4 regions of the Kluyvera sichuanensis genome follow, and region 1 is predicted to be linked to each of the others. Evidence: predicted binding sites of a transcription regulator. Region 1 holds the regulator's gene; each other region holds the start of a gene.

What was found. Region 1 encodes Fur, which represses iron uptake genes when iron is present. Its sites were predicted from a motif close to ATAATAATGAGAACNACTATCAA; they were not measured.
Region 2: the regulator Fur is predicted to act here: its motif matches at 3,324-3,346, upstream of sodA (superoxide dismutase [Mn]).
Region 3: the regulator Fur is predicted to act here: its motif matches at 3,496-3,518, upstream of AB2B48_RS08355 (TonB-dependent siderophore receptor).
Region 4: the regulator Fur is predicted to act here: its motif matches at 1,904-1,926, upstream of AB2B48_RS13050 (TonB-dependent receptor domain-containing protein).

Annotation. Positions count from the first base shown of each region.
Region 1 is NZ_CP162271.1:98,173-105,827, reverse strand. Features, by position in the region: gene pgm (phosphoglucomutase (alpha-D-glucose-1,6-bisphosphate-dependent)) at 1-1,421, opposite strand, end outside; gene seqA (replication initiation negative regulator SeqA) at 1,460-2,032, opposite strand; gene ybfF (esterase) at 2,215-2,979, shown strand; gene ybfE (LexA regulated protein) at 3,109-3,402, shown strand; gene fldA (flavodoxin FldA) at 3,553-4,083, shown strand; gene fur (ferric iron uptake transcriptional regulator) at 4,375-4,827, shown strand; gene chiQ (ChiQ/YbfN family lipoprotein) at 4,940-5,275, opposite strand; gene AB2B48_RS00480 (chitoporin ChiP) at 5,325-6,743, opposite strand; gene AB2B48_RS00475 (hypothetical protein) at 7,203-7,655, opposite strand, start outside.
Region 2 is NZ_CP162271.1:3,809,548-3,817,202, forward strand. Features, by position in the region: gene rhaB (rhamnulokinase) at 1-1,198, opposite strand, end outside; gene rhaS (HTH-type transcriptional activator RhaS) at 1,502-2,338, shown strand; gene rhaR (HTH-type transcriptional activator RhaR) at 2,410-3,261, shown strand; gene sodA (superoxide dismutase [Mn]) at 3,420-4,040, shown strand; gene yiiM (6-hydroxyaminopurine reductase) at 4,047-4,781, shown strand; gene cpxA (envelope stress sensor histidine kinase CpxA) at 4,823-6,196, opposite strand; gene cpxR (envelope stress response regulator transcription factor CpxR) at 6,193-6,891, opposite strand; gene cpxP (cell-envelope stress modulator CpxP) at 7,041-7,547, shown strand.
Region 3 is NZ_CP162271.1:1,677,129-1,684,783, forward strand. Features, by position in the region: gene hpaX (4-hydroxyphenylacetate permease) at 1-1,276, shown strand, start outside; gene AB2B48_RS08355 (TonB-dependent siderophore receptor) at 1,352-3,466, opposite strand; gene AB2B48_RS08360 (GlsB/YeaQ/YmgE family stress response membrane protein) at 3,616-3,870, opposite strand; gene AB2B48_RS08365 (flagellar brake protein YcgR) at 4,141-4,872, shown strand; gene emtA (membrane-bound lytic murein transglycosylase EmtA) at 4,873-5,484, opposite strand; gene ldcA (muramoyltetrapeptide carboxypeptidase) at 5,578-6,492, shown strand; gene AB2B48_RS08380 (potassium/proton antiporter) at 6,588-7,655, shown strand, end outside.
Region 4 is NZ_CP162271.1:2,681,028-2,688,682, reverse strand. Features, by position in the region: gene AB2B48_RS13050 (TonB-dependent receptor domain-containing protein) at 1-1,801, opposite strand, end outside; gene AB2B48_RS13045 (SelT/SelW/SelH family protein) at 2,008-2,295, shown strand; gene AB2B48_RS13040 (nitrous oxide-stimulated promoter family protein) at 2,360-2,704, shown strand; gene AB2B48_RS13035 (helix-turn-helix transcriptional regulator) at 2,705-3,526, opposite strand; gene AB2B48_RS13030 (phytanoyl-CoA dioxygenase family protein) at 3,688-4,455, shown strand; gene AB2B48_RS13025 ([formate-C-acetyltransferase]-activating enzyme) at 4,604-5,479, opposite strand; gene AB2B48_RS13020 (formate C-acetyltransferase) at 5,445-7,655, opposite strand, start outside.

The DNA.
Region 1 (7,655 bases):
GCCAGGGTGCTCGCGCTCACCATCTCTGGAGAGAGCTTAGACAGCGCTGCTTTCTGCGCTGAAGTGGCGCTAGCCTGCAGACGGTTGTAGCTTGGCGCACCGAAACGGGCAGACAGTTCGTTGTAGTGCTCCTGCGGGTTCTTACCGGTGACAGCAGTGATTTCCGCCGCCAGCAGGCACATGATGATCCCGTCTTTATCGGTAGACCACGGCGTACCGTCGAAGCGCAGGAAGGAAGCGCCCGCGCTCTCTTCGCCGCCGAAGCCGAAGCTGCCGTCGAACAGACCGTCAACAAACCATTTAAAGCCAACCGGCACTTCAACCAGCTTACGCCCCAGGTCGTTCACCACGCGGTCAATCATCGCGGAAGAGACCAGGGTTTTACCGACGGCAACCTCTTTGCCCCACTGCGGACGATGCTGGAACAGGTAGTTGATCGCCACTGCCAGATAGTGGTTCGGGTTCATCAAGCCAGCCGGCGTGACGATACCGTGACGGTCGTAGTCAGGGTCGTTAGCAAACGCCAGGTCGAACTTATCACGCAGCGCCAGCAGGCCCGCCATCGCGCACTCGGAGGAGCAGTCCATGCGGATTGCGCCATCTTTATCGAGGTGCATAAAGCGGAAGGTCTGGTCAACGTGATCGTTAACGATGGTCAGGTTCAGGTTGTAGTGCTTAGCGATACGCTTCCAGTATTCAATACCGGAGCCACCCAGTGGGTCAACGCCCAGGGTCAGACCGGCTTTCTGGATAGCCGCCATATCGACGATATCCGCCAGCCCTTCAATGAACGGCTGTACCAGATCGACTTCTTTCACGTGACCGGAAGCCAGCGCAGCGTCGTAAGCAATACGCTTCACGCCCGCCAGGTCGGCTGCCAACAGCGCGTTCGCGCGGTCTTCAACCACTTTGGTGACGTTGGTATCAGCCGGGCCACCGTTTGGTGGGTTGTACTTGATGCCGCCGTCTTCCGGTGGGTTGTGGGATGGCGTAATCACGATCCCATCAGCCAGCTTACCGCCTTTCTTGTTGTGTACCAGGATAGCATTGGATACCGCCGGAGTCGGCGTGAAGCCATTGTCTTCCTGGACAATGACATCTACCCCGTTTGCCGCCAACACTTCGAGAACAGAGATAAACGCTGGCTCAGAAAGCGCGTGTGTATCCTTCCCGACATAGCATGGGCCCGTAATTCCATTTTTCGCGCGCTCTTCCGCGATCGCCTGAGCAATGGCCAGAATATGCTTTTCGTTGAAGCTGTGACGACCCGCGCTCCCACGGTGGCCGGACGTACCGAACTTCACCGCATGTTCCGGGTTGCTCACGTCAGGCTGCAGCACGTAGTACTGCGCCGTCAGTTGGGCGACGTTGATCAAATCACTCTGCTGTGCAGGTTGTCCTGCACGGGTATGGTTTGCCATTGCCTGGTCCTTCTTATGCAAGGGTTAGATTGTCAGTATTAGATAGTACCGCAAACCTTCTCAATCAATTCCGCCGGGAATTGCATTGATTGCATGATGTGTTCGACCATGCTGCATTTACGGCCTGTATTGGTATTAGTAATGACCCAGTATGGCGTATCCGGAACCTGTTTTGGTTTTGTCTGGTTGCCGTTTTTGAGCAGCGTCTGCTCATCAGCAGCAAAATAGACGCGGGTACGACCGTGAAGGGATTCGGTAGCTTCGGCAAACGCCTTGTTGTCCAGAGCGTACAGCGTGGTCAGTACCAGCATGAAGCGGTTAACCGCTTTCTTCTGTTCTGCATACTCATCAGAGAGCAGCAGCTCACGCATAGCACGGACTTTATCTTTGGCGGTTTTTACCGTTTTCACGTCAGCAACGGGGGCAGCAGCCGGGGCCGGAGCGGGAGCCGGTTCTGCTTTGACGACCGGCGCAGCAGCAGTCGCCACGGGCTGAGAAGCGGCGGAGAATTTCAGCATACGCCGTAAAATGTCGGACGCGCTCTCGCCAATGTGCAGAGTGTGAGCCGCAATATAGCGATAGAGCTCGTCATCAACTTCGATCGTTTTCATCTTAATCCGGTGCGATAATTTTTCTGAATACAATTCATTGGGATTATAAAGTCAAAACCCAACAGCGGGTAGCGCCAAACCAGGAAGACAGCAAAATTCGGATGAGTTCCTCTCTTGCCCCTGAGCGTTAGAATGTCCAACATGATACCCTAACCCGACAATGCGAAAAAAAGAACTTTGCTATGAAATTGAATGTCCGAGCGCAAACTGCACAAAACCTGCACAATAATTCTCCCATCGTTCTCGTCCACGGCCTGTTTGGTAGCCTGGATAATCTGGGCATCCTGGCCCGCGACCTGGTCACCGACCACGATATCCTCCAGGTAGACATGCGTAACCACGGTCTCTCACCGCGCGCCGATGAGATGACCTACCCCGCTATGGCTCAGGATCTGCTCGATACGCTCGATGCTAACGGCATTGAAAAAGCAACGGTTATCGGCCATTCCATGGGCGGTAAAGCGGTGATGGCGCTCACCGCGCTGGCCCCTGAACGCATCGACCGACTGGTGGCGATTGATATTGCCCCGGTCGATTACCAGGTCCGCCGTCACGATGAGATTTTTGCAGCTATTAATGCAGTCACCAACGCTGGCGTCGCCACCCGTCAGCAGGCCGCGACGGTAATGCGCGAGTACCTTAAAGAAGAAGGCGTGATTCAGTTCCTGCTGAAATCCTTTGTCGATGGTGCCTGGCGTTTTAACGTACCGGTGCTGTGGGAGCAATACCCGCATATCGTTGGTTGGGAGACCATTCCGGCCTGGGACCACCCTGCCCTATTCATTCCCGGTGGCAATTCACCCTATGTGACCGAAGCCTATCGTGACGCGCTGCTGGCTCAGTTCCCGCAGGCAAAAGCGCACGTTATCGCCGGCGCGGGTCACTGGGTTCACGCCGAAAAACCGGAAGCGGTGCTGCGAGCCATTCGCCGTTATCTCGCCGAGTGATTAAAAATGCATCGACCGCGCGCCAGAATGGCCGTGGTCGTTGGCGTGTGGGCCCCACTGATGTATGATTGCGCGCTGTCTGCACCGGGTACCGCCCGGTAGCTTGTTTCCCCGAAGTCACTCAGAACCATGGCAAAAGAACAAACGGACCGTACGACCTTAGATTTGTTCGCAAATGAGCGTCGGCCGGGAAGACCAAAAACCAATCCGCTTTCGCGTGACGAACAGCTGCGCATTAATAAGCGTAATCAGTTAAAACGCGACAAAGTGCGCGGTCTGAAGCGCGTGGAGCTGAAGCTGAATAACGAAGCCGTTGATGCACTCAACGAGCTGGCGACTGCCCGTGATATGAGCCGGAGTGAACTCATTGAAGAGATTCTGATGAGCCAACTGGCCCAGCTGCACGGACAGGGGAAAGTCTGAAAAATCCCCCAAAATACGCTTTCATGTAGCAGAGTGTGCAGTCCGGCACGATAGCGGTTTCCGCGCACCTCTCTGTTCTGCTATGATTGCCCTTATCTGTGGGCAATGAGCCACCACCATATCATTAAGTTTCAAGAGGTTATTTTACTCATGGCAATCGTTGGCATCTTTTTCGGTAGCGATACCGGAAACACCGAAAATATCGCAAAAATGATTCAAAAACAGCTTGGTAAAGATGTCGCTGACGTTCACGACATTGCCAAGAGCAGCAAGGAAGATCTGGAAGCATTCGATATTCTGCTGCTGGGTATCCCAACCTGGTACTACGGTGAAGCACAGTGCGACTGGGATGATTTCTTCCCTACGCTGGAAGAAGTGGACTTCAACGGTAAACTGGTTGCGCTGTTTGGCTGCGGCGACCAGGAAGACTACGCGGAATACTTCTGTGACGCACTGGGCACCATCCGCGACATCATTGAGCCGCGTGGCGCAACCATCGTCGGCCACTGGCCGACCGCGGGCTACCATTTCGAAGCATCCAAAGGTCTGGCGGATGACGACCACTTTGTGGGTCTGGCTATCGACGAAGACCGTCAGCCAGAACTGACCGCCGAGCGCGTTGAGAAATGGGTCAAGCAGGTTGCAGAAGAGCTGCACCTGGATGAGATCAAAAACGCCTGATTATCCTGCGGCACGATGATAAATCGTGCCGCATTAATAGGTAAAAGCAATTAAAATAATAGCTACAATTTTTTAACTTTTGAGCGCATACCTGTACAATATCTTCTGATTTAGCGCGGTCTCATCGCCAGTTTGTCGGTGAAGCCTCGTTTTTGAAAGCTTAGTTTACCCGGCTCTTGCTGTTTTCATTTCAATAGGGTCATTCTATAATGAGACGCATTAATTCGGGTGCATTCTCTGTGATACTTTCGCTGATGGAAGTTAATCGTTTAGCAACAGGACAGATTCCGCATGACTGACAATAACACCGCATTAAAGAAGGCTGGCCTGAAAGTCACACTTCCACGGTTAAAGATTCTGGAAGTCCTTCAGGAACCGGATAACCACCATGTCAGCGCGGAAGACTTATACAAACGCCTGATCGACATGGGTGAAGAGATTGGTTTAGCCACGGTTTACCGCGTACTGAACCAGTTCGATGACGCTGGTATCGTGACCCGTCACAATTTTGAAGGCGGTAAATCCGTTTTTGAACTGACCCAGCAGCATCACCACGATCACCTGATCTGCCTCGACTGCGGCAAAGTGATCGAGTTCAGCGATGATTCCATTGAAGCTCGTCAGCGTGAAATCGCATCGAAGCACGGTATCCGCTTAACGAACCACAGTCTTTATCTTTATGGTCACTGCGCTGAAGGCGACTGCCGTGAAGATGAACACGCACATGACGCGGTAGCAAAATAAGCGTACCGCGCTTCTCGAAAACCAGCCTAAGCGCTGGTTTTTTTATGCCCTGCTTTTACGATAGCCATAAAAAAACCGCTGCAAGCAGCGGTTATTGGTAATCAACGTGAACTTATTTCTGTGGCGCGTTGTTACTGCGAATTTCCTGCCAAATCTTATCGCAGTTTTTCGCTACCGCTTCGTCATTGCCCATTTTTCTGGCGTTAATACATTTCTGGTAATCAATGACGCGCACGCTTTCCTGATTCGCGAACTGCTCGTGCGTTTTCTCTTGCTTCAGCACATTCAGCACGCTCTGGCAGGCCTGAATTTTATCCGGATTGCCTTCTGCGGTGTTAATACAGGCGCTGTAAGCATCCTTAAGCTTGCTATCTTCCTTCGGTGCAGGAGATTGGGCACAGGCGGTTAATCCAGCAGCCATCAGCGCAATAATAATCAATTTTTTCATACGATGAGCCTCTTAACAGCGGCAGAGGTCTCCCCCTGCCGCGTTAGCATCAGAAAATAGTGAACGGTGCGATAACCATGAATTTCACGTCACGCTCATCCTGGAACATGTTGTTGTAACCTGCATCGCCCATATTAAGATTGGAGTGATTGTCATACTGGGTGAAGTGCAGTTTGAACATCGTTCCTTTCGCACGGCCATCCTGTACAACATAGGCAGCATCAAGGCTGTACGAGGATTCTTTCAGACGCTGGCTTTGATCGTAGATTTCAGCAGAGCTTGGTTTAGCATCCCAGCCGTAGACATATGATGCCCCGACGGACCAACCCGGCAGGTCCCAATTACTTAAGTCGTACATGGCGCCGAAGAATACCGCTTTTTCGCCGTTGGCGTTGAAGTCAGAACGGTTATCCCACCAGATATCCAGACGACCGTTAGACGATGCATAGGTAGGAGTCATACGCTGCAGGAAGTAACCCTGGTTACCTTCTGCACGCACCCAGGTGCCTTCCAGGCGTAAATCAACCTGACCGACTTTGTAGCCGAAGGTTAATGCCTGTAACCATGCCATTCCATCGTAAAGGTCGTTAGCCAGCGCAACATCATCTGCCGTTGTCAGATTTTTTTGGTCGCTGACTTTGTCATGTGCGCCATAGAACTGATAGCTGGTGGTTAATGGATTACCCACGACATCAAATTTATAGGATGCCTTAGCAAAATACTGGTCCATATATCCCTGAGCCTGGCCAAAAGCAGCTTCAAGCACCAGATCGTTTTTGAAGTCATACTTCAGGCCCAGAGAGTGTAAATAATCCACTTTCTTTTTACGGTCGCCCTGGTAAAAATTATCCATTTCCAGGTGCCACGGAGCCTTGTACTGATCGGTCCACATGTACGAGAAGCTCAGCGCGCCAGCATCACCGTAGTCGAAGTTAGCGCCGGCTTCAGCACCCTGATAGGTGCCAGGCATAAAGCTCCAGTGCGGAGCCAGCAGCGTTTGACCGGTTGGCTGGATATAACCAGCACGTGCCCAGGTAGGACCATATTTAAATTTAGCTGCCGCTTTATAAAGGCTGATACCGCTTTTATCGCCAGACCAATCTTCATCGTATGCTTTATTGCTCGCGGAGAAGGCAATTTCGTTCGGGTGAGCACTACCGTTATTCTCTGCCATTTCAATCGCGGTAAACGCCGCAATATCAATACCGAACATGTCAGCCGCATAGCCAGACTGGAAGTCGAGGTTGGCGTTCCAGGTGGAGTGGGAAAGGTTGGTTTTATATTTACCGTTGTCATTTACATCTTTACGGTCACGCTCACGCTGCCAGTAATAGATACCACCGGTCATTGTAGAATCGTCGATGAAGCCTTCTGCCTTTGCTTCCGGAGTCATCATAAAGCCTGACATTGCTGTCACACCGGCGATAGCCAGCGCCAGCGTACTACGTTTGCCACTAAACGTACGCATAGTTATATCCTCTTTGACTTTTAAAAATGCCGCTGCAAAGCAGAAGGCAAAAAAATAAAACTGATAAAAAGGTACTGCTAAAAAATTGTGTTTCACTACACCTACAGACTATTTTTCGCGACGCGAATTATCAATCCTTTTCCGCAACGAGAGTGCAGGATTATGACAAAGCGCACATATTTGGTTTCCGTTTGTAACAGAGTGCGTTACTGCAACATCTCCGCGCCAAGCCTTGCCGGGCCTGAGAAAAGTGTGAATGAGACCGTTTACATTAGACTTTTGTAACAAGCGGGATTAAAAGCGTGGGATACTTAGAGGTAGAATAATTGCATTAATTCGCTTCGCGAAACTAAGTAAGGCAACGTTTGCCGAGACGCTTACCCGGTGCTGAGTGCCTCCATGCACACCCCAGCAAGCTGACCATGGGACCAGGTCATAGGATTATCTCGTGACCATCATCTAATACCACGCAATGACTTTCCCCTTTTTATCAACAATCACTCCTGTGGTAAGCCCATTCGACGTTTCACTATAAGCATGGTTTTCATCAAAGTAGCGAATCCTGGCTCTAAAAAATACGCAGGTATATGGGCCATCATCACCCACCCAATCTAATTCACCGGGAAAACAATTATCACTATTGTTCACGGTAGTGGTCTCACAGCAATCTGGATTCTCACGGTTAAATTCATTGACAGAACGATAAAGCACTAACATAAAATAATTGCCATTTGTATATTTCTTTTTTAATTTATCTTTATACGCTGTAGCATCATGAATAAAATAATCACCAAGCTTAGGCCATGGATAAATAGACAAAATATCATGTGAAATTTCTATTTGCTTATCTCTATTAGTAACAAAACTCTTGATAACTTCCTCTACCGCCCTACGTTCCCTGATGGCAAATTT
Region 2 (7,655 bases), 1.4 Mb from region 1:
CGATGTGCAGCTGGCTGAATGGTTTACCGCGCAGCTGCGCCAGCTCGTTGAGCACGTCGGCGTACAGCAGCGCCAGGCTGTCGAAGATGCAGCGCGCCAGCTCGGCTGGGGCATGGGGAACGGGTTGCGCGGCTTCGCGGCAGGCAGCCTGAATCTCGGCGCTCATGTTTTCCGGGTTGATGAAGCGGTCATCGTTCGGGTTAATCAGGTAGCGGCAAGCCGGTAGCTTCTCCGCTCCGGCAATGAGATCTGGCAGGCTGCCGATGTTCTGCTCTTTCAGCACCCGCTGCAGCAGCCACAGGCCCATGATATTTTTCAGCACCCGGTAGCGCCCTTCCGCGCCGCCTTCGTTGGTGATGTTGGCGCGCTGCGCCTGCTCGCTGGTGTACGGCGTTTTGCTCTCAAAGCCCATCAGCGACCAGGTACCGGAAGAGAGATAAGCGGCATCGCGGTCAGCCTGCGGTGAAGCGATGACGGCGCTGGCGGTGTCGTGGCTGGCAACGGCAACCACCGGAATATCATTGCCCTGCGGGCAGACCCAGTGGCCGATCACGTTGCCGGGATGCGTCGGCGTACCAAACCAGGACGACGGTGCACCGGTCCAGTTCAGCAGATCTTCATCCCAGTTATCGCTATTGATATTGACCAACTGCGTGGTGGTGGCGTTGGTGTATTCCCAGTTCATCTTGCCGGTCAGGCGGAAGCTGAGGTAATCCGGGATCAGCAGGGCGTGAGCGGCCTGGCTCACCAGTTCTGGCTGCTGTTCAACCAGCGCGCGCAGCTGATAAAGCGTGTTGAACGGCAGGAACTGAATGCCGCTGCGACGATAGATCTCACTTTTACCCAGCTGTTCCATTGCCATGGCCATGACGCCGTCGGTTCGACTATCGCGATAGGCCACCGGCAGGCCAACGCGCTGCCCGTGTTTATCCAACAGGACGTAGTCCACGCCCCAGGTGTCGATGCCGATGCTGTCTATCAAAATGCCTTCATCGCACACCTTGTTGAGGCCGATGCGGATTTCGGCTTCCAGCGCGTCGATATCCCAGGTATCAAAACCTTCCTGCTTATGCAGGCTGTTCACGAAACGGTGGATTTCGCGCAGTGAAAGCGAACGCTGTTTGGCATCAAAGCGCGCCAGCATTACGCGTCCGCTGGAGGCGCCTAAATCGACGGCCACACAATGGCGAAAAGTCATGGCAAGAGTCCTTCTATGAGTCATTGTGAAACAGTCTAGAAAAAGCGCAATGCCACAACCTTCTCGTTACTGACAGGCGAAATTCGGCGCTGGCAAGAAAGCAAAGGTGAACGTGAGAGAGTTCACAAATTCCGCCGATGGTGGGGTTTTCAGGGGGTGTGATGATGACCGCATTTCCCGATCTTTCCGGCTGTTTCTTGAAAAAACGACCGGCTTTGCGCGGTTTGCTGTCAAAACGTCAAGGTCAGATCTCTCATCGGATATTACTATCCTGATAATCTTTCTCATTTGTTGGGGCTCGCGATGACCGTACTACACAGCGTGGATTTCTTCTCTTCTGGCAAGCTGCCCGTGGCGATTGAACCTCGACTTCCTCAGGCGGCATTTCCTGAGCATCATCATGATTTTAATGAGATTGTTATCGTTGAGCATGGCACAGGTATTCACGTGTTCAATGGTCAGCCGCATACCATTTGCGGTGGCACGGTTTGCTTCGTCCGTGACTTCGACCGGCACCTCTATGAGCACACGGAAAACCTGTGTCTGACCAACGTGCTGTACCGCGCGCCGGATGCTTTCCAGTTCTTGTCAGGTCTTAATAAGCTGCTGCCGCAGGAGCAGGATGGTCACTATCCTTCCCATTGGCGCGTAAACCAGAACACCTTGCAGCAGGTGAGAACGATTGTCGGGCAGATGGAAGAGGCGAATGACAGCACCGATATGATGTCGCTGGCGAACCGTGAAATTCTGTTTATGCAGCTGCTGGTGCTGCTGCGTAAAGGCAGCCAGGAACAGGGGGCGATGGATAACGACGCCCGTCTGAATCAGCTGATGGCGTGGCTGGAAGAGCATTTCGCCGAAGAGGTGTGCTGGGAAGGGGTGGCGGACCGATTCTCGTTGTCTCTGCGCACGCTTCACCGCCAGTTGAAGCACTGTACTGGCCTGACGCCGCAGCGCTATCTCAACCGCCTGCGCCTGATTAAAGCCCGCCATCTGCTGCGCCACAGCGATGAGAGCGTTACCGATATCGCCTATCGCTGCGGTTTTGGCGACAGTAACCACTTTTCGACCCTTTTTCGCCGCGAATTTAACTGGTCGCCGCGCGATATTCGCCAGGGGCGGGACACCCTGCTTCAGTAACGCGAAGGGAATCACCGTTTTTTGCCTCAAAACGGCTAATAATAGAGAGTTGTTAGTCGTGAGGTGCCAGCGTGCCAGGCCAGTTAGTTCTTCGAAAAGCGGATTTTTTTGCCAATCCGACGCAAGCCGTGGCGGTGGCTGACCGCTACCCGCAAAACGTCTTTGCTGAGCATACCCACGAGTTTAACGAGCTGGTGCTGGTCTGGCGCGGCAACGGCTTACACATCCTCAACGACCGTCCTTACCGCATCACCCGCGGCGATCTGTTTTATATCCGCGCGGAAGACAAACACTCCTACGCTTCGGTTAACGATCTGGTTTTACAGAATATTATCTACTGCCCTGAACGCTTAAAGCTCAACCTTGATTGGGTGGCCCATATTCCCGGGCTGCACGGTTCCCACTGGGCGCCGCACTGGCGGATAGGCAGCACTGGTATGACGCAGGCGCGGCAGATAATGACCCAGTTGGAGCAGGAGAGCCGCAAAGATGACGCGTTAGCCAATGAGATGTCCGAACTGCTGTTTGCCCAGCTGGTGGTCTGCCTCAAGCGCTATCGCTATGCCACCGATAACCAGGCGGCCACACAAAGCGAAGCGCTGCTCGACAAACTGCTGACCGTGCTCGCAGGCAGCCTGAACCGTCCTTTCGTCCTTGATACCTTCTGCGAGCAGCAGGGCTGCAGCGAGCGCACCCTGCGCCAGCAGTTCCGCAGCCAGACCGGCATGACCGTTAACCACTACCTGCGCCAACTGCGGATTTGCCACGCGCAATATCTGCTTCAGCACACCGAACTGCTGATTGGCGAAGTGGCGATGCGCTGCGGCTTCGAGGACAGTAACTACTTTTCGGTGGTCTTTAACCGTGAAATTGGGATGACGCCAGGGCAGTGGCGACAAAAAAGCCGAATTCCCGTCAATTAACCTGAATGCCGCGTGTTATCAGGAACATAACAAAATGTTATAACCTTATAAAAACTACGGCATTGATAATCATTTTCAATATCATTTAATTAACTATAATGAACCAACTGATTACGCGGCGTTTACAGGTTTGCCGCCCGACAATAATGGAGATGATTATGAGCTATACCCTGCCATCACTGCCTTATGCGTACGATGCCCTGGAACCGCACTTCGACAAACAGACGATGGAAATCCATCACAGCAAACACCACCAGGCTTACGTTAACAACGCTAACGCAGCGCTGGAAAGCCTGCCGGAATTCGCTGCGCTGTCTGCTGAAGAGCTGATCGCGAAACTGGACCAGCTGCCGGCTGACAAAAAAACCGTTCTGCGTAACAACGCGGGCGGCCACGCTAACCACAGCTTCTTCTGGAAAGGCCTGAAAAAAGGCACCACCCTGCAGGGTGACCTGAAAGCGGCTATCGAGCGTGATTTCGGTTCCGTTGATAACTTCAAAGCTGAATTTGAAAAAGCAGCAGCAACGCGTTTCGGCTCCGGCTGGGCGTGGCTGGTGCTGAAAGGCGACAAACTGGCTGTGGTTTCTACCGCAAACCAGGACTCCCCGCTGATGGGTGAAGCCGTTTCCGGCGCTTCCGGTTTCCCAATTGTGGGCCTGGACGTTTGGGAACACGCTTACTACCTGAAATTCCAGAACCGCCGCCCGGACTACATCAAAGAGTTCTGGAACGTGGTGAACTGGGACGAAGCAGCAGCGCGTTTCGTCGCTAAAAAATAATTTGCATTGCCGGTCTGTAGAAGCGAGTCTGATGACTCGCTTTTTTTGTATCCGCCTAAGGAGCAGCAGATGCATTTTCCGGTTGATGTGTTTATTGGCAAAATCCGCGACTATGACGGCAGTCGCCCAAGCGCCATCGCGAAGGTCCAGATGGATGGCGAACTGGAACTCACCGAGCTGGGACTGTTAGGTGATGAACAGGCCGAGAAAAAAATCCACGGCGGCCCCGACCGCGCGCTGTGTCAGTTTCCCCGTGAACATTACGCCGACCTGATTCGTGATTTCCCCGAGCAGGCATCCCTGTTTTGCGCCCCGGCGTTTGGTGAAAACCTGTCGACGGAAGGCATGACCGAGCACAACGTTTTTATCGGTGATATTTACCGCTGGGGTGAGACGTTGATCCAGGTTACCCAGCCGCGTTCTCCGTGCTTTAAGCTCAATTTTCACTTTGCTATCAGCGATATGGCATCGTTGATGCAAAACAGCGGCAAGGTTGGCTGGCTGTATCGGGTGATTGCGCCGGGTAAGGTCTCTACTGATGCTCCGCTGGAGTTGGTGTCGCGTTTGAGCGATGTTTCGGTGTATGACGCCGCCGCGATTGCCTGGCATATGCCGTTTGATGACGACCAGTATCACCGCCTGCTGAGCGCGGCGGGGCTGTCGGTGAGCTGGAGCAGAACCATGCAGAAGCGTCGCCTGAGCGGCAAGATTGAAGATAACAGCAGAAGATTGTGGGGCTAGACGATATAAAAAATCGGCCTGCATTCGCAGGCCGATGGTTTTTAGGTTCGCTTATAAAGCGGTAGCCACAGCGTGAGCCGCAGCCCGCCGAGCGGGCTGTCGTCGGCCTTCACCCAGCCGCGGTGCTGCTGCATGGCGCTTTCTACAATCGCCAGCCCCAGCCCCGTCCCGCCAGATTCACGGTCACGGGCCTCATCGGTACGATAGAACGGACGGAAAATCTGCTCGCGGTCTTCCGGGCTAACGCCTGGGCCGTCGTCGTCCACGTGAACGGTGACGCCGTCTTTATCCACCGAGAAGCTCACGGCGATTTTGGTGTGCGAGTAGCGCAGGGCGTTGCGCACGATATTCTCCAGCGCGCTTTCCAGCGCGTTCGGGTTACCGTAAAGCGGCCACGGTCCCGGCGGATAATCGACGCTGAACGACTTGCCCATCTGTTCTGCTTCAAACGCGGCGTTGTCCAGCACGTCGCCCCACAGGTGGTTGGCTTTCAGGGTTTCGCTGACCAGCGCGCTTTTCTGCTGATTGCGCGACATCACCAGCATATCGTTGATCATGCTGTCCAGACGCTGTGCCTCGGTTTCAATGCGCTCCAGCTCTTTACTCTCGCCGCTGCGACGGCGCAGCAACGCCGTGCCAAGCTGCAGACGCGTTAACGGTGTACGCAGTTCGTGAGAGATGTCGGAGAGCAGTCGCTGTTGCGACGTCATCATCCGCTCAAGCGCCATCACCATTTGGTTAAAGCTGGCACCGGCGGCGAGAAACTCCTGCGGCCCGGCCTCCAGCTCAGGATGCTGGCGCAGGTTGCCCTGAGCCACTTCATCCGCAGCATTTTTCAGCTTACGCGCCGGTTTTGCCAGGCTCCACGCCAGCCACAAGAGTAGCGGGGCGCTGACCAGCATGGTGACGATAAGCAGCAGTAAAGGTCGGTCGAACAGCAGGTTGATAAAGTCGGACTGCGAACTGCTTGCCGGACGGATCAGGTATAACTGGTAGTTATCTTCCCCGTCACGAATGGAGAACGGCCCGACTAACTCAACGCGGCCATACTTCTTTTTCTGCGGATGATCGGAGTTATCAGACTGGCCGATAAAGTTACGAATGATCTGCATTTCGTTGCGTTCTGCGCCGATCACGCGGCCTTCGCTAGTCACCAGTAACAAACGCTGGCCCGGCGGTGCCCACTTATCAATTGCGCGGAACAGCCGACGCCACCACATCAAATCGTTGGGCGGATCGTTAGCCAGTTCTTCTTCAACATGCTGCTCAATCATCAGGCCCTGACGCTGCTCGCTATCGAGCAGCTCGGTCATTTGACGGGAGTCGAGCTTTGGCAGCATCAAAACCAGCATCAGCACCAGCGCTAGCGTTAGCCAGAAAATGGCGAAGATGCGGGCGGTTAAACTTCCTATCATGAAGCGGAGACCATCAGATAGCCGCGGCCACGCAGGGTTTTAAACCACGGATGACCGTCTTTGCGTTCCGGCAGCTTACGGCGCAGGTTGGAGATGTGCATATCAATCGCGCGGTCGAACGGCGTTAAGCGTTTACCCAGCACTTCCTGACTCAGGTGTTCACGAGAAACCACCTGGCCCAGATGCTGTGCCAGCAGATAGAGCAGGGTAAATTCGGTACCGGTCAGTTCGAGCGTTTGGCCATCAAAGCTGGCTTCCTGACGACCTGGGTTCAGGCTCAGCGCGTCAACTTCTACGGTTGGTGAACTGGTATCGCTACTTTGCTGCTGTTCGCTCCAGTGTGAACGGCGCAAAATAGCGCGAATACGCGCGACCAGTTCGCGATCGTTAAACGGTTTCGGCAGATAGTCATCCGCGCCCAGCTCAAGGCCCAGCACGCGATCCAACTCGCTTCCGCGAGCAGTTAACATAATGACGGGAGTCTGGTGTGTTTGTCGCAATTCTTTCAGCGTGTCGATACCGTTTTTCTTCGGCATCATCACGTCGAGTAAAAGTAGGTCGATGCTGTCGTCAATCAGCGATAACGCCTGTTCGCCATCGTGGGCAACAAGGACGTTAAAGCCTTCCATATCAAGAAGTTCCTTGAGCAAGGAAGTCAGCTCGCGGTCATCATCAACTAATAAAATTTTATTCATATTTTCATCCCTCCGAGGCAGAAATTACGTCATCAGAGCCAGCGAATCCATGACTTTACGTTGTTTTACACCCCCTGACGGATGTTTGCAGCCTGAATCGTAAACTGTCTCTCGTTGAATCGCGACACAAAAGTTTTTGGGAGCATGTGATGCGCAATGTTATCGCTGCCGTCATGGCCTCAACGCTGGCATTCAGTGCATATAGCCAGGCCGATGAAGTCGTCACCAGCGTTAACTGGCACCCAGCGGAAAGCAATACGCTGCGGAACGGCCAGGGCCATATGTTCGACGGTATTAGTTTAACCGAACATCAACGCCAACAGATGCGCGATCTGATGCAAAGGGCACGACACGATCGTCCACCTGTTAATGTTAGCGAAATGGAGACAATGCATCGCCTTGTCACCGCAGAAAAATTTGATGAAGCCGCCGTGCGAGCCCAGGCCGAGAAAATGGCCGAGGAGCAGGTAAATCGCCAGGTAGAAATGGCGCGGGTACGCAACCAGATGTACCGCCTGTTAACGCCGGAGCAGCAAGCGGCTTTAAATGAGAATCACCAGCAGCGTATGGAGCAGCTGCGTGACGTTGCACGGATGCAGCAAGGTTCAGTACCGAGTCAGAACCTGTTTAGTAGCAATACCCGTAGCAACCAGTAACAAACCCTGTTTTTCCTTGCCATAGACACCATCCCTGTCTTCCCCCTCATGATGAGGGGGTTTTTTTTGTCTTTTTTCCGGCACTTTCTGTTCGATCTTTCATTATTA
Region 3 (7,655 bases), 1.6 Mb from region 1:
GCTGTTTGTCTTTTCTTACCTCGACCGCATTAACATCGGCTTTGCCGGCCTGACCATGGGCAAAGACCTGGGACTCACCAGCACCATGTTTGGTCTGGCGACGACCCTGTTTTACGTGATGTACGTGGTGTGCGGTATTCCCAGCAACGTGATGCTGACCATCGTTGGCGCCCGCCGCTGGATTGCCGTCCTGATGATTGTCTGGGGCATCGCCTCCACCGCAACGCTTTTCGCCACCGGGCCAAATAGCCTGTATGCGCTGCGTATGCTGGTTGGGATCGCCGAAGCGGGCTTCCTGCCCGGCCTGCTCTACTACTTAACCTACTGGTTCCCGGCGCATTATCGCGCCCGTGCTAACGCCCTGTTTATGATTGCCATGCCGGTGACGATGGCGCTGGGGTCGCTGGCCTCCGGCTATATTCTCAACATGGACGGCATGTTGAATCTCAAGGGTTGGCAGTGGTTGTTCTTGCTGGAAGGCTTCCCGTCGGTGCTGCTCGGTCTGGTGGTCTGGTTCTGGCTTGATGACAGCCCGTCGAAGGCGAAATGGCTGACCGACGACGATAAAGCCTGCCTCGAAGAGATGATGGAGGCCGACCGCCAAAGCGCGCTGCAAACGCAAAGCGCGATTCAGGCCGCGTCGGTGGGGCAAAAGAGCGTCATGCGCGAGCTGATGACGCCCACCATCATGCTCTACACGTTGGCCTACTTCTGCCTGACCAATACGCTCAGCGCCCTGAGCGTCTGGACGCCGCTGATTCTGCGCAGCTTTAACGCCGAAAGCAGTAACGTCACCATCGGCCTGCTTAGCGCCATTCCTCAGGTTTGTACCATTGTCGGGATGGTCTGGTGGAGCAAGCGCTCTGACCGCCATAACGAACGTAAACTGCATACCCTGCTGCCGTATCTGTTCGCCGCCGCAGGCTGGGTGCTGACCGCCACCAGCCCTTATCCGCCGCTGCAGTTTACCGGTATTGTGATGGCATCGATGGGGGCATTTGCCGCGATGGTGATTTTCTGGACCACGCCGGACAGAGCGCTGTCGCTGCGCGCCCGTGCGCTGGGTATTGCGGTGATTAACGGCACCGGGATGACCGGCGCGGCGCTGGGGCCACTGCTGATGGGGCTGATGAAGGATGTGACCGGCAGCTTTAACGCGGGGATCTATATGGTCGCCGGGTTCCTGGTGCTGGGCGCGGTGATTATCGCGTTTATTCCGATGAAGGCGACGCAGCGACAGTCCGATACGGTCGGTGCCGCCCCGGAGTCGGCGTAAACGCCTCGTCCGGGCTACCAGAGAACATCACGTAGCCCGGCCGAGCGAAGCGACACCGGGACAGGCTCGTCCAGATCAGAAGGTGTAGCTCGCCCCTACCTGCACCGTCCGGTCACGACCAATCCAGCAGTTGGTGCTGTCATAGCAGGTCAACGTCTCTTTGTTGGTCAGGTTTTGCGCGCTGGCCTTGAGCATCAGCCCTGCCAGGCTGCTGTCCACCGCCGACATATCGTAAGACACCGACATATCATACTGCGTGGTGCCACCCAGCTTGCCCTCGGTGTTATCCGGTGCAATCTCCATCGGCCCGGTGTAGCGCAACCCGGCCCCTATCGTCAGCCCGCGTACCGCGCGCTGATCGAAGGTGTAGTCACCCCACAGGTTAAAGGTGTTTTCCGGTACCTGCGTCGGACGTTTACCCTGATAGGTTTCATCTTCGGTGTTAATGGCGTGCGTGTAGGCGTAGTTGGCGATCAGGTTGACGTTATCCGTTGGCCGGCTAACCGCCGACAGCTCTGCCCCTTTCGACTCAATCTCCCCGGTCTGATGGTAGTTCCAGCTCGGATCGAGGCTCAGCACGTTTTTCTGCTTGATGTTAAACACCGAGGCGGTGAAGGTGGTCGCATATTCGGCCAGCAGATACTTCACGCCCCCCTCGACCTGCTTACTGGTGGTGGGTTTCACCTGATCGGCCGTCAGGTTACGTGCCGGTGATACCGGCTTAAACCCTTCTGAATAGCTGATGAACGGCGAAATTCCGTTATCAAAGGCGTACAGCGCCCCCAGACGTTTCGTTACCCTATCCTGAGAAATCCACGTTTTCTGGTTGTCGTTCAGGTAATCGGTGGTGGCCGACTGGTATTGGTCATAGCGCAGGCTGGCGAGCAGGTTCAGGCCGCCAAACTCAACCTGATCCTGAAGGTAGTACCCTTTCTGGCTGTAGGAGAGACGGTTTTTCTGTTCCGTATACAGCCCCAGCGCATCTTCATTGACCAGACCGAAATCTGGATTCCGCATATCAATACCCGGCGTCGTAGCCGCAGGCGCATAGCGATAGTGGTAGTGCGAGTTCAGCTTCTGGTAGTCAAACCCAGCCAATAGATGGTGCTGCCAGTCACCAAAGGCGAAGGTGCGCGTCACCTGGTTATCGATGTTGAAGCTATGCAGGTCTTCATCGGTGGTATAGGCGAAACGCTCTAATTCGTAAACAGGATGGCCCGCGTTCCCCGTCGAGTAGATGCTATTCTGGTGGCTGTCGATATCAAAATAGCGCGCTTTTTGCGCAATGCCCCAACCACTATCAAACTCATGCTCAAAGCTGTAGCCCACCATCCACTGGCGCTGCGTAAATTTGTTCCATTTATCGCCAGCATAATCGCGCTTGTCGGCATAGGTTGAGCGCAAATAAGAGAGTGGCAGCGGGTTGGACGGCGTTAAGCTCGGGGTGTTTTGCGCCAACGCGTCAATGGTCAGCCGGGTTCTATCGCTCGGTTGCCAGGTGACGCTCGGTGCGACCAGATAATCTTCCGTGCGGGTGGTGTGCGGCTGATCGTCGCCCTCCATCGCTTTACCCAGCAGGCGGTAGCTCCAGTCACTATCGGCAATACGCCCGGTAGAGTCGAGATACCCCTCTTTCAGATTACGGGTGCCCGTATTAAAGCCGACCTCAGTGCGAGGCGTAGTCTGCGGTTTTTTGCCCTGAATATTCACCAGCCCGCCCGGTGAGCCGTTGCCATACAGTACGGAGGATGGCCCTTTGAGAATATCCACGCTCTCAATCAGCAGCGGGTCAATACGCGCTTTGGTATTGCCGGTGACGTTATAAGGCAGCTGCAGGCCGTTATAGAATTCGTTATCCACGGTAAAGCCGCGAATTTTGTATTCGCTCATGTAGGTGGTGCTACCGCGAGATTCCGTCGATACGCCCGGCGCATAGCGCAGAATTTCATTAATCGACGTCGCGTGCCGCTCGCTGATTTCATGCTGGCTGATGGTGTTGATCACCTGCGGCGTTTTGCTCTCTGCCACCGCAGATTTAGTGGCGCTGTTGGTCCAGGCCGGGAGTTCACTACTCTCGCCTGAGCCCGTAACGACCATCGTGGTTTCATTTTTATCAGCCCAGGCTGACGTGGAAAGGGCAACGGCAATCATCCCTGACAGCGTACAACGACGAAAAACGGTTCTTTTCATTTTATAGGTGAACTCAATCATAACAAAGAACGATAATTATTATCATTTGTGTTTATAGTTCAATATAAAAATGAAGACAACGACGAAATGGGGGGAACGCGAGGGATTAAACGAAGAACGGCCCCTTGCGGGGCCGTTGAGAAACATGATTATTCGCGGCGAATCAGGCGGAAAACCCCCAGCACAACGATGGCGCCGACGACGGCAACCAGGAAGCTGTGCAGGTTAAAACCGGTGACACTGCCGCCGAGGCCAAACGTGGTCGCTAACCAACCGCCCACCACCGCACCAACTATCCCCAGGATGCAGGTGAGGATAAATCCGCCCCCATCACGCCCCGGCATAATCAGTTTGGCAATAACACCGGCAATCAGACCAAAAATAATCCAGGTAATAATACCCATTTTTCCCACCTCTTCAGTTCCATTAAACAGCCATAAAAGCGCCGACATTCTGCGCCGCTAATACTTCAAGTATAGGTAATTGTTCTTAAAAAACCTGGCAAGGCGATCATATTTTATACGGATAAATACGAATATTGACGTAAGCACTGTCTTAAGTGCTTTGAGCAGCCAAAAGCTGCGAAGATGTTAATTTTTTTCATTTGGGTGCTGAAGTTATGTTTTTGTAAGCCGATAAAAGATAAAGCCTCTGCCATTCAGGAGCCATTCCAGGTGAGTGAGCACAACACACAGTTTTTAAAGCAAAACCCATTAGCCGTTTTAAACGTGCTGCGCGATCTTCAGCAGGCTAACGCCGCGCTGCGCGTCAGCTGGTCGTCCCGCCAGTTTATTAGTCGTATTCTTGATGTCAGCCAGCAGCGTCTGGTTATCGATTTCGGCAGCCGTGATGAGGACAACGTGGCGGCCCGCTCGGCCAAAAACATTACTATGGTCGCGGAGACCAACGGCGCAAAAATAGAGTTTACGGTGCCGCAAATGCAGGTGGAGGATTATCAAAGTCTGCCCGCCTTCGTCATGCCTACCCCGCCGACGGTCTGGTTTATTCAGCGTCGCGAGTTTTTCCGCATTCCTGCGCCGCTGCACCCACCCTATTTCGGCAAGGCCACGCTGCCGGATAAAAGCACGCTGCGCTTTCGGCTGTTCGATCTGTCGCTTGGCGGCATGGGCGCACTGCTGGATGCACCGCCGCCTGGCGGCCTGATTCCGGGAATGGAGCTCAAAGAGATCGAGCTGGATATGGCGCAGTGGGGGCGTTTTCGTTTTGATGCGCAGCTGCTGGCAATCAGCGAACGCAAGGTGGTGGACAGCAAGAATGAAACTATCGTCACGCCGCGCTTAAGCTTCCGTTTCCTGCATATGAATCCGGGGCTTGAGCGCTCGCTCCAGCGCATTATCTTTTCGCTGGAGCGTGAAGCGCGTGAACGGGCGAATAACGTCCGCTGATTACATCGCATCCATCGCTTTCTGCACCTTCCAGATATAGCGCGGAGCCTGCGGTGCTGGGTGGTTCTTCACCACGTGGTCGAAGAATTCGTCCTTATCCAGGTCGTTAATTTTCGCAATGGCCTTTTTACGGTCCGATGAGAAGGTGCGCAGCAGCGCACCTGCACCGTTGGCATACGATACCACCAGCGCGTACTGCATCACTTCCGGGTCGGTGATCCCGGCAAGCGAACCGTGTTCCAGAATGCTCAGATAAGCGGCACCCATCGAGATATTACGTTCCGGGTTTTTCAGCTCGCTGGTTGACGGCTGCCCACTCCAGCCCATGTAGCGGTAGACGTCCAGACCTGAGGTGGAGGCTTTCAGCTGCATCAGACCCACCGCGTTCGATTTACTGACAAGCGACGGGTTACCGCCGGACTCTACGGCGATAATCGCGGTTATCAGGCGTGGGCTTACGCCCCAGGCCGCACCGGCTTTTTCGCTGATAGGCATCCACTGCATTGCTCGTTTCACCGGCACTTCGGGATTCCAGGGCGGGTTACGGTAATCCGATTTAGAACTGCACCCTGCAAGTAATACAATTAAAAAAGCAAACCATCTCAATTTCACGCATCTATCCTTTTAGCTGAACTGTGCCGCCGTTAATGACAACCATGGGCTCAGGCGGCATGATACTCGTTTCACTATCAGCAAGGAAATGCCATGTCTCAGTTTCATCTCGTCGCCCCTTCCGGTTATTGCATCAATCAGTCTGCCGCACAGTGCGGGGTTAAGCGATTAGAAGAGGCCGGGCATCAGGTGGAAAATCAGCAGGTTATCACCCGCCGTGACCGCCGTTTTGCCGGGGTGGAGGCTGAGCGCCTGCACGATATCAACGCGCTGGCGACCCTTAAGGGCAAGAACCGTATCGTCATGCCGGTGCGCGGCGGCTATGGCGCGAGCCGCCTGCTGGACAGCATTGACTGGCAGGCGCTGGTTGCCCGTCAACAGCAGGATCCGCTGCTGATCTGTGGCCACAGCGATTTCACCGCCATTCAGTTTGGTCTGCTGGCCGCTGGCAACGTCATCACCTTTAGCGGCCCGATGCTGGCGGGAAACTTCGGTGCACAGACGCTGAACGACTTTACCGAGCAGCACTTCTGGAAGGCGCTGCGCCAGCCGAGCTATAGCGTGGAATGGCAGGGAGATGGCCCCGACTGCGAAACCGCGGGCACGCTGTGGGGCGGCAACCTGGCGATGATCGCCTCGCTTATCGGCACGCCGTGGATGCCAGAAATTCGCGACGGTATTCTGGTGCTTGAGGATATTAATGAACACCCGTTCCGCGTTGAACGTATGCTGTTACAGCTGCTGTACGCTGGGATCCTGCCACGCCAGCGCGCGATTGTGCTGGGCAGCTTTACCGGTGCGAACCCGAATGATTACGACGCCGGGTACTCGCTTGAGTCGATGTACGACTATCTACGTTCACGACTGTCGATTCCGGTCATCAGCGGTCTCGACTTTGGTCACGAACAGCGGACGGTGACGCTGGCGCTCGGCGCGCAGGCGCAACTTTGTCACTCGGCGGGGCAATCCCGCCTCATCATCACCGGACATCCGGTAATAGCTGAATAAAAAACAATAATCACCCTTTATTAATCCACTGTTCACGCCGCAATTATGGTAACGTTTTGTAACTAGCTTGTACGTTATCGGGGAGTGCGTGAACATTGGACGCCACGGCAGTCATTAGTCTCTTTATTTTGGGTTCAGTCTTAGTAACCTGCAGTATTCTCTTAAGCTCATTTTCTTCCCGTCTCGGTATCCCTATTCTGGTTATCTTCTTAGCCATCGGCATGCTGGCGGGCGTTGACGGCATCGGCGGTATTCCCTTCGATAACTACCCTTTCGCCTATATGGTCAGTAACCTGGCGCTGGCGGTGATCCTGCTTGACGGCGGGATGCGCACCCAGGCCAGCTCCTTTCGCGTCGCCTTAGGCCCGGCGCTGTCGCTGGCGACCGTCGGGGTGCTGATCACCTCCGGGCTGACCGGGATGATGGCGGCGTGGCTGTTCAAGCTCGATATCATGGAAGGGATGCTGATTGGCGCGATTGTCGGCTCAACCGACGCGGCGGCGGTGTTTTCACTGCTCGGCGGCAAAGGGCTGAACGAACGTGTAGGTTCAACCCTTGAAATCGAGTCCGGCAGTAACGATCCGATGGCGGTGTTTCTCACCATTACGCTTATCGAGATGATCCAGCAGCACGAAAGCGGGCTGAGCTGGATGTTCCTCGTGCACATTATTCAACAGTTCGGTCTGGGGATTCTGATTGGCGGCGCTGGCGGCTATCTGCTGCTGCAGATGATCAACCGCATCGCCCTGCCCGCCGGGCTCTATCCGCTGCTGGCGCTTAGCGGCGGGATCATGATTTTCGCCGTCACCACCTCGCTCGACGGCAGCGGTATTCTGGCGGTCTACCTGTGCGGCTTCCTGCTCGGTAACCGGCCAATTCGCAACCGCTTTGGCATTCTGCAGAACTTCGATGGTCTGGCGTGGCTGGCGCAAATTGCGATGTTCCTGGTATTGGGGCTGCTGGTAACGCCGTCTGACCTGCTGCCGATCGCCATTCCGGCGCTGCTGCTCTCCATCTGGATGATTTTTATCGCCCGTCCGCTGTCGGTGTTCGCCGGGTTGCTGCCGTTCCGCGGTTTTAATCTGCGCGAGCGCACGTTTATCAGCTGGGTTGGCCTGCGCGGCGCGGTGCCGATCATTCTGGCGGTCTTCCCAATGATGGCT
Region 4 (7,655 bases), 2.5 Mb from region 1:
CCTGGTAAATGGTGTAGATGTTTGACGGTACGTTAGTGAACTGACCCGGGTTGTTCGCGCGGGTGTAACGGGTGTAAGCGATAAAGTTTTTATAGCTGTTGTAGAACAGCGCGGTACGCATGGTGATCCCTTCGGTCACCTCGCCCTTCATGCCCCATTCGAAGTTGTCGCTGGTCTCGGTTTTCAGATCGGTATTGCCGATCAGTGCGTATTGGCCGCGGCCCGCGTAGCTGGAACCGAGGTTCCATGAACCGTACAGCTGGCTGGTGTTCGGGAACTCCGCGCCGCGTTTGTACTGCAGATAGGTCATCATGCGCGGCGTGATGTCGTACTGGAAGGTCAGCGACGGCAGCGCCTGAGTATCTGAATTTTTGCCATACAGATTAGAAACCGATGACTCCGTCAGCACCGTGCTGTTAGTGGTCAGGCTGCTAAGGTTCTCTGGCTTGGTGGACTGATGCACCACGCGGACGCCTGGGATCACCGCCGCGTTATGGCCGTCGAGATCGAAGTTGATCTGATCCTGCAGGAAGCCGGCTACCGTGTATTCACGGCTGTCTGCTTCCGGCTGCATGATCTCGCTGAAGACGCTCGGGATCGGCGACTGGCTGAACGGACGCTGGGTTTTGGTGGTGCTAGCGTTGAAGCCAGCGCTCAGATCGTGGCGGCCAAGCGTTTTTGCCAATGCCGTCTGCATACCCCAGGTATCGGTATCGTAGTTCGAGTAGACCGTTTCCATGGTACTGGTGAAGCTGTCCGGCATGTAGGTCTGGTCGTGCGCTTCGGTGTGCTGGTAGTACACCTTGGTGGACATGCTGTCGATGAAGTCGTTCATCGGCGTCCAGTCATCTTTCAGGCTCAGCCCCCAGCGACGGGTCTGGCTGGTCTGCTGCGCGTTACCAATGGTCTTGCTGCCGCTGTCGTTCCAGACGTCGTAATGGGTATGGTTGGTTTTATGGTAGTAATCGAGGGTGCTGGTCAGTTTATGCTGATCGTTTGGTTGCCAGATCCCCGAGGTCATAAATGCGTCAGAGTGCCAGTTTGCCGGGAAAGCGTCGACGCTTGAGCTATTGGTAGTGGTCTCCTGACCATCACGACGGCTGTAGACGAAAATCCCGCGCAGGGTTTCATCACCGCCCGCCGCCGTCAGGCCGTTGTGCCAGCTGCGGTCAGCGGAGTCATAACCGCTGCGGTAGCTAAAGGCGCTGGTTTTGCCCGGGTGCAGATAGTCGTCCGCCGATTTCGGCTGGAAGGAGACGTTGCCGCCGATAGAAGAGTTGGCGGTTTCGGTGTCGGTGGCACCGGACTGAATATCGACGCTACCGTACATGTACGGGTCAATGTAGTCGCGGCCAATGCCGAAGGTGTTCTGGCCAGCGCGGCTAACGTAGCTACGGCCGGTGGCGTTTGGCTGGGCGATACCGTCCACGTCGATACCGACGCGGTTACTCTCGAGCCCGCGAATGTTGTAGCCGGTGTAGCCGCCCCGGTCGAAGCCGCTTTTGCCGTTGCCGGAGCCGCCGCTGGAGCCGGTCGCGCCAATCAGAGGTTCATAACGCATGATGGAACCAAAGTCGTTGGCCCCTTTGTCCTGCAATTCCTGCGCGCTAATGGCGTGCTGATTGCCCGACTTCAGTACCGGAGCTGGCGCTGTGACGGTCATCTGCTCGGCGGTGTCTACCGCCGCGGTTTTGTCCTGTGTGTCAGCCGCAACGGCGGAAGTCTGGTAAATCGCTGCAAGCAAAGAGGTTACCAGTAGGCTTTTCTTGCACCACGCCTCTGATTGAATGGATTTGTACATAGTTGCCATGCCTTTCATCGTTATTAGTATTGGCTCACTCGCTACTTCCAGAAGTCGGCTTTTCCATAAGCGCTTCGAACGACTCCGTTTAATGTGATGCGAATAGTAATGATAGGAATTATCATTTGCAATAAAGTTTGCAAATAAATCTCTATGCATGCAACAATTTGATTACAATTAGTCCTTTAATTCATTGTGAGAATGTTATGACGCAGAAAGCCGCTATTACGGTCACCTACTGCTCCCAGTGCAACTGGATGCTGCGCGCCAGCTGGATGGCGCAGGAGCTGTTGCATACCTTCAGCACCGATATCGCCTCGGTGACCCTGGTGCCCGGTACCGGTGGAATTTTTACCATTACCGTGGGCGAGGAGCTTATCTGGGATCGCAAGCGCGACGAGGGTTTCCCGGATGCCGCCGAGCTGAAACGCCGGGTGCGCGACGTCTGCTTCCCGGAAAAACCGCTGGGCCACGTGGACAAGCACGAGGCATAAAGCGGCTGCGAAAGCACCATTAAACGTGTATTATTAATGCATCTTTATTGGTGAGGAACAGGCTATGGCAGGCAAACGCATCGACCGTGAAAAACGGACCATCCGCAGCATGATTGCGCTTTATCAGCGACGCTGCCCGCAGGCGCAGGACGATGCAGAGCACTACCAGGCGCTGAATACCTATGCCGATAAACGGCTGGATAAATGCGTGTTTGGCGAGGAAAAACCAGCCTGCAAGCAGTGCCCGGTGCACTGCTATCAGCCCGCCAAACGCGAAGAAATGAAGCAGATTATGCGCTGGGCTGGCCCGCGTATGCTGTGGCGTCACCCGATCCTGACCATCCGTCATCTGATTGACGACCGTCGCCCGGTGCCGGAGCTACCGGAAAAATATCGCCCGAAAAAATAGCTACATCGTGCGGCAGTGACGGCGGTACTCTGACGGCGAACGCGCCGTGTGCTTGCGGAAGATTCGGCAGAAGTAGTTGCTGTCTTCAAAGCCGCAGTGATGGGCTATCTCTTTGATTTTCATCTCATACCCACGCAGTAATTTCTTCGCCAGCTCAAGCCGCACGGCGGTCAGATACTCATTGAATCCCACCGAGCCGGACTTCTGAAACAGATGCGACAGGTAGTTCGGCGTAATATGGAACTTCTTCGCCACCGTCTCCCGGCTGAGCGCCTCAGCGGCGTGCTCGTCGATATACTCCTGAACGGCGAGAAACAGCTCTTTGCTCTTGCTCACCGTATCCGCCAGATGGGTAAGCTGATCGATACAGTGGCTCAGCAGCCCGCTTAGCACGATCTGCGCCGTGGGCATCACCGGGCGAATAGCCAGTTCGTTCATCGCCAGCAGCAGATACGATCCTACCCGCGGGCCCAGCCGCGCCACGTGCTGCTTACGAATTTCCACGAATTTTTTGCCGTCGTACCGCTGCAGGCTGAAGCCGAGCTTCTGTTTGCTGAACAGAATGCTCAGCGTGGTGGCCGGGCCTTGCCACTGCGGGGCATTCCAGCGTCCACCGGGCAGATAGAGCGCCTGCAGCGGGCCCAGCGGCGCGCTCAGGCAACCGTCGGCAAGCTCGCCTTCCAGCACGATCTCCAGACGGGGAAACGACACGCTCATCGCCAGCTCCGGCGTGGGCTGCGAGGTTTGCGGAAACCGCACGACAAGGTCGCTTTGCCGGGCAAGCAGCTGCTCCAGCACGGGGACGAGGGATTGTTCTGACATGCTCATGTCCTGGTTATTATTCTGGATTTTGAATCTCATCACACTTTATTTTGCTGTACACAAAAATCCAGTGTTGTGTAGCTATCTCATACAGAATGCCAGCCGCTCGTGCAGTAACTTTTCATACATGTTGTGAAATGGTTAACAAAAGAGAGGGCGGTATGGACAAGCAAGCGGCATTCTGGCTGGAGGCGCTGGGCGCGAGTGGCGAACTGTCAGCGACAATGAAACATGAACTGGATACTCAGGGCTACACCATCGTCCACGGCGTGGCGGATGCCGACTGGCTGGCGGCGATGCGCGAGCGCATTGACTATCTGGTGGAGAAAGAAGGGGAGAACCTGGCGGTGGAGCACCATCAGGAAGAGACGGCGACGCGCGTGGCGAACCTCGTCAACAAGGGCGTGGTGTGGGAGAAGGTGTGGTCGCATCCGCTGATTTTGTCGGCCTGCCGCTATATCTTTGAGGGCGAGTTTAAAATTTCCAGCCTCAACGCCCGCGAGGCGCTGTACAACGGCGGCCATCAGCCGCTACACGCTGACTGGAAAAAGCCGCGTCCGGATTTCCCGAAGGTTCACCTGGTCAACACCATCTGGGCGATTGACGATCTCTACGCCGCCAACGGCGCGCCGCGGATTATTCCGGCAACCCATCTGCGCCCGGAACTGCCGGAAGAGGTGCTGGAGGATGTGGGATTACCGCACCCGGATGAGGTGATTTTTGAGGCGCCGGCAGGCAGCGTGATGATCTACAACGCCCACGCCTGGCACGGCGGCACCACCAACCGCGAAGGCTCGCGCCGCCGGGTACTTCACGGGTTGTATATCGACCGTGCGGATACCGCGCAGCAGGATCAGCGCCGCTGGTTAACGCCGGAAACGGCGAGCCGGTTGACCCCGGCGCAGAAGTGGCTGTTGGATGTGGAATGAGAGTTTAACGCATTGGCACGGACGGCCCCCTCTCCCTTTCTAAGGGAGAGGGCTGGGGTGAGGGTTTATCACCGTGCTGGCCTGTTCCCCTCACCCTAACCCTCTCCCCAAAGGGGCGAGGGGACTTGTACGGTGCGGTCTGGTATCGTTAACCCCCCATCACCACCCGATATCCCGCTTGTTCCACCATCGCCTGAATCGGCGCAATCTCCTCGGGCTCCGGCGCTTTTATCCCCGCCATTGCCCACTCGCGATCCAGCAGGGAATACTTCGGCTCGCCGTACTGATGGAAAGGCAGCAGATGTATTTCCTCAATAGGCAGCGGCGCCAGAAACGCCAGAATCCGCGCGACGTTCTCGGGGTTAAGGGTATAACCGGGGATCAGCGGCAGCCGTGGAATCACCTTGATGCCCTCCGTTACCAGCAGGCGAAAGTTCTCCAGCACCCGCGGCTGGTTCATGCTGAGCACCTGACGAGCCTGCGCGCAGTCCATGATTTTCAGATCAAACAGCACCTCATCACACGCCTGCGCCAGCGGCAGCAGGCGGCGAGGGGAGGTATCGCCCGCGGTTTCAATGGCGGTGCGAATGCCCCACTGCTTGAGACGCTGTAAAAAGCGGGTGGCGAACTCGGCCTGCATCAGCACTTCGCCGCCGGAAAGCGTTACGCCGCCGCCCGACGCGCGGAAGAACACGTCGTCTTTGAGCACTTCCCGTTCGAGCGATTCCAGCGTCACGTCACGGCCAATATGTTCCCACGCCCCGGACGGACACTCCTCGGCATCCTGCAAACAGGTGGCGCAGTGCAGGCACTTGCTCTCCCGGCGGACGGTCTCGATTTTCGGCGACATCGACTCCGGGTTGGCGCACCACGGGCAGGTATGCGGGCAGCCTTTAAAGAACACCACCGTGCGGATGCCCTGACCGTCGTTAAGCGAATAGCGCTGGATATTGAAAATGCGCGCCGTGTCGGCGCGCGCCTCAATCACCTCACAGCTGATGCGCGGTGCGGCGGATAATGTCATCCTGAATCTCCTTCGACAGTTCGACAAAGAAGGCGCTGTAGCCCGCTACGCGCACCACCAGCCCGGCAAAATCCTGCGGGCGCTGCTGGGCTTCGCGCAGGGTTTCGGCGTTCACCACGTTGAACTGAATATGCTGGAGCTTGAGTTTGGTAAAGGCGTGCAGGAAATCCGCCAGCTTGTTGAGACCGCTTTCCCCCTCCAGCGTCGCCGGGGTGAACTTGACGTTCAGCAGCGTGCCGTTAGAGAGCAGATAGTTATCGAGCTTGCTCACTGACTTCAGCACCGCCGTTGGCCCCTGACCGTCCTGGCCGACCATCGGCGACAGCCCGCCGTCCGCCAGCTGTTCACCGGCAAAACGTCCGTCCGGCGTCGCGCCAACTACCGACCCCAGCGGCACGTGGGCAGAGACGGTATAGGAGCCCGGCGTAAACTGGCCGCCGCGCGGGTTACGGTATTTCTCCACCTCTTTGCAGTAAAAACGCAGCAGATCGGCGCTGATATTATCAACATCGTCAATGTCGTTACCGTATTTTTCAAAGCGGTTAATCAGCCGTGCGCGAACCTTCTCGCCCTCCGGCGTGGCGAAGTTGGCCTTCAGCACCGCCAGCAGTTCGTCGAAGCTCATGCGCTGCTGGTCGAACACCATCCCTTTCAGCGCATGCAGCGAATCGCTCAGGTTGGCGATACCGATACCCTGTACCCCGGAGAAATTGTAGCGTGCGCCGCCGTCGGTAATGTCTTTGCCGTTGGCGATACAGTCTTCAACAAACGAGGAGAGCAGCGGTACCGGCGCCCAATCGCGATGGCCGATATCGCAGATATTGCTGCCTTCCACCATCAGCTTGATGTAGTGGCGAATCTTGTCGCGAATGCTCGTCAGCAGGCCGTCGTAGGTGAGTTGCGCATTGCCTTCGTGCTCAAGCATGACGATTTCCATCACCTTCAACAGGTTGAACATGGCGATATCGTGCAACCCGTAGGTGCGCCCTGGAATCGACAGTTCGACGCAGCCGACCACCGCGTAGTCGCGCGCATCTTCCAGCGACACGCCGCGGTTGAGGAATGCGGGCACCACCACTTCATCGTTGAAGATCTGCGGAATACCGGTGCCGAGGCGCACGGTTTCGGCAGTTTTGCGCAGGAACGGGCGGTCAATCAGTTCGTTGACCCGCACGCCGAGGTTCGGCTGCGGCAGGCGCACGTTCTGGTAGGCATCCAGACAGGTAAAGGAGAGGATGTTCACCGCGCTGCGGCCGTTCTCGGTCAGGCCGCCGAGCAGGGCGGTGTAGCCGGTCGGGAAGCCCGCGAAGTAGCGGGCGCTGCTGGTGGAACGCAGCAGCACGATATCGTTGCACTTCACCCACAAGGACTCGAGCAATTCCTGCATAAACGCCGGGTCTTCGCCGTGGTTCAGCGACGCCTGCCAGAACGGCAGCATGTACTGGTCAAAGCGGCCGAGCGAAATGGAACTGGCGTTCGACTCATACTGCAAAATGATGTTCATGTACCAGAACAGCTGGCTGGCCTGCCAGAAGTTTTCCGGCTTCTGCGCGGCGTTATGGCGCGAGATGCTAGCGATGGTTTCCAGCTCCTGACGACGCTGCGGGTCATTGCAGCCGCTTGCCATCTCGTCGGCCAGCGCGGCGTAGCGCAGGATGTGGCGCTGGGAGGCTTCCAGCAGAATCAGCACCGCCTGATAAAAGACGTTATCAGGTTGCTCGCGCAGATGGGCGTGCATCTCATTAACCAGCGCGTCCAGGCCGTTATTCAGCAGTCGCGGGTAGTCGATAATGATATGGCCCTGGCCTTTGTCGGTCTGGTTGACGCTGAAAATCTGCGTGCTGACGGCGGCTTTTACTTCGTCGGTCATCTGGGCGTTGATGAAATCCTTCATCGAGCGCTTTTCCCAGTACGGGAACAGTTCGTCGCGGTACAGGCGCTTATCGTCATCGCTAATGTTGAAGCGGTCCTGCGGGCGAGTCGGGAACTGGTCCAGCTCTTTTAACAGCCAGTACGGGTCCATCTCCGGCGACATAATCCCGGCGCGCGGTTTGATGGTGCGGTTGCCGGCAATCAGCTCATCTTCACGAATGCTGATGGCGACGTTATCGAGAATATGGGCGGTGGCTTTGGCGCGGCGAATGAGCACCGGCTCGCCGTCGGTCTGACGATGGCT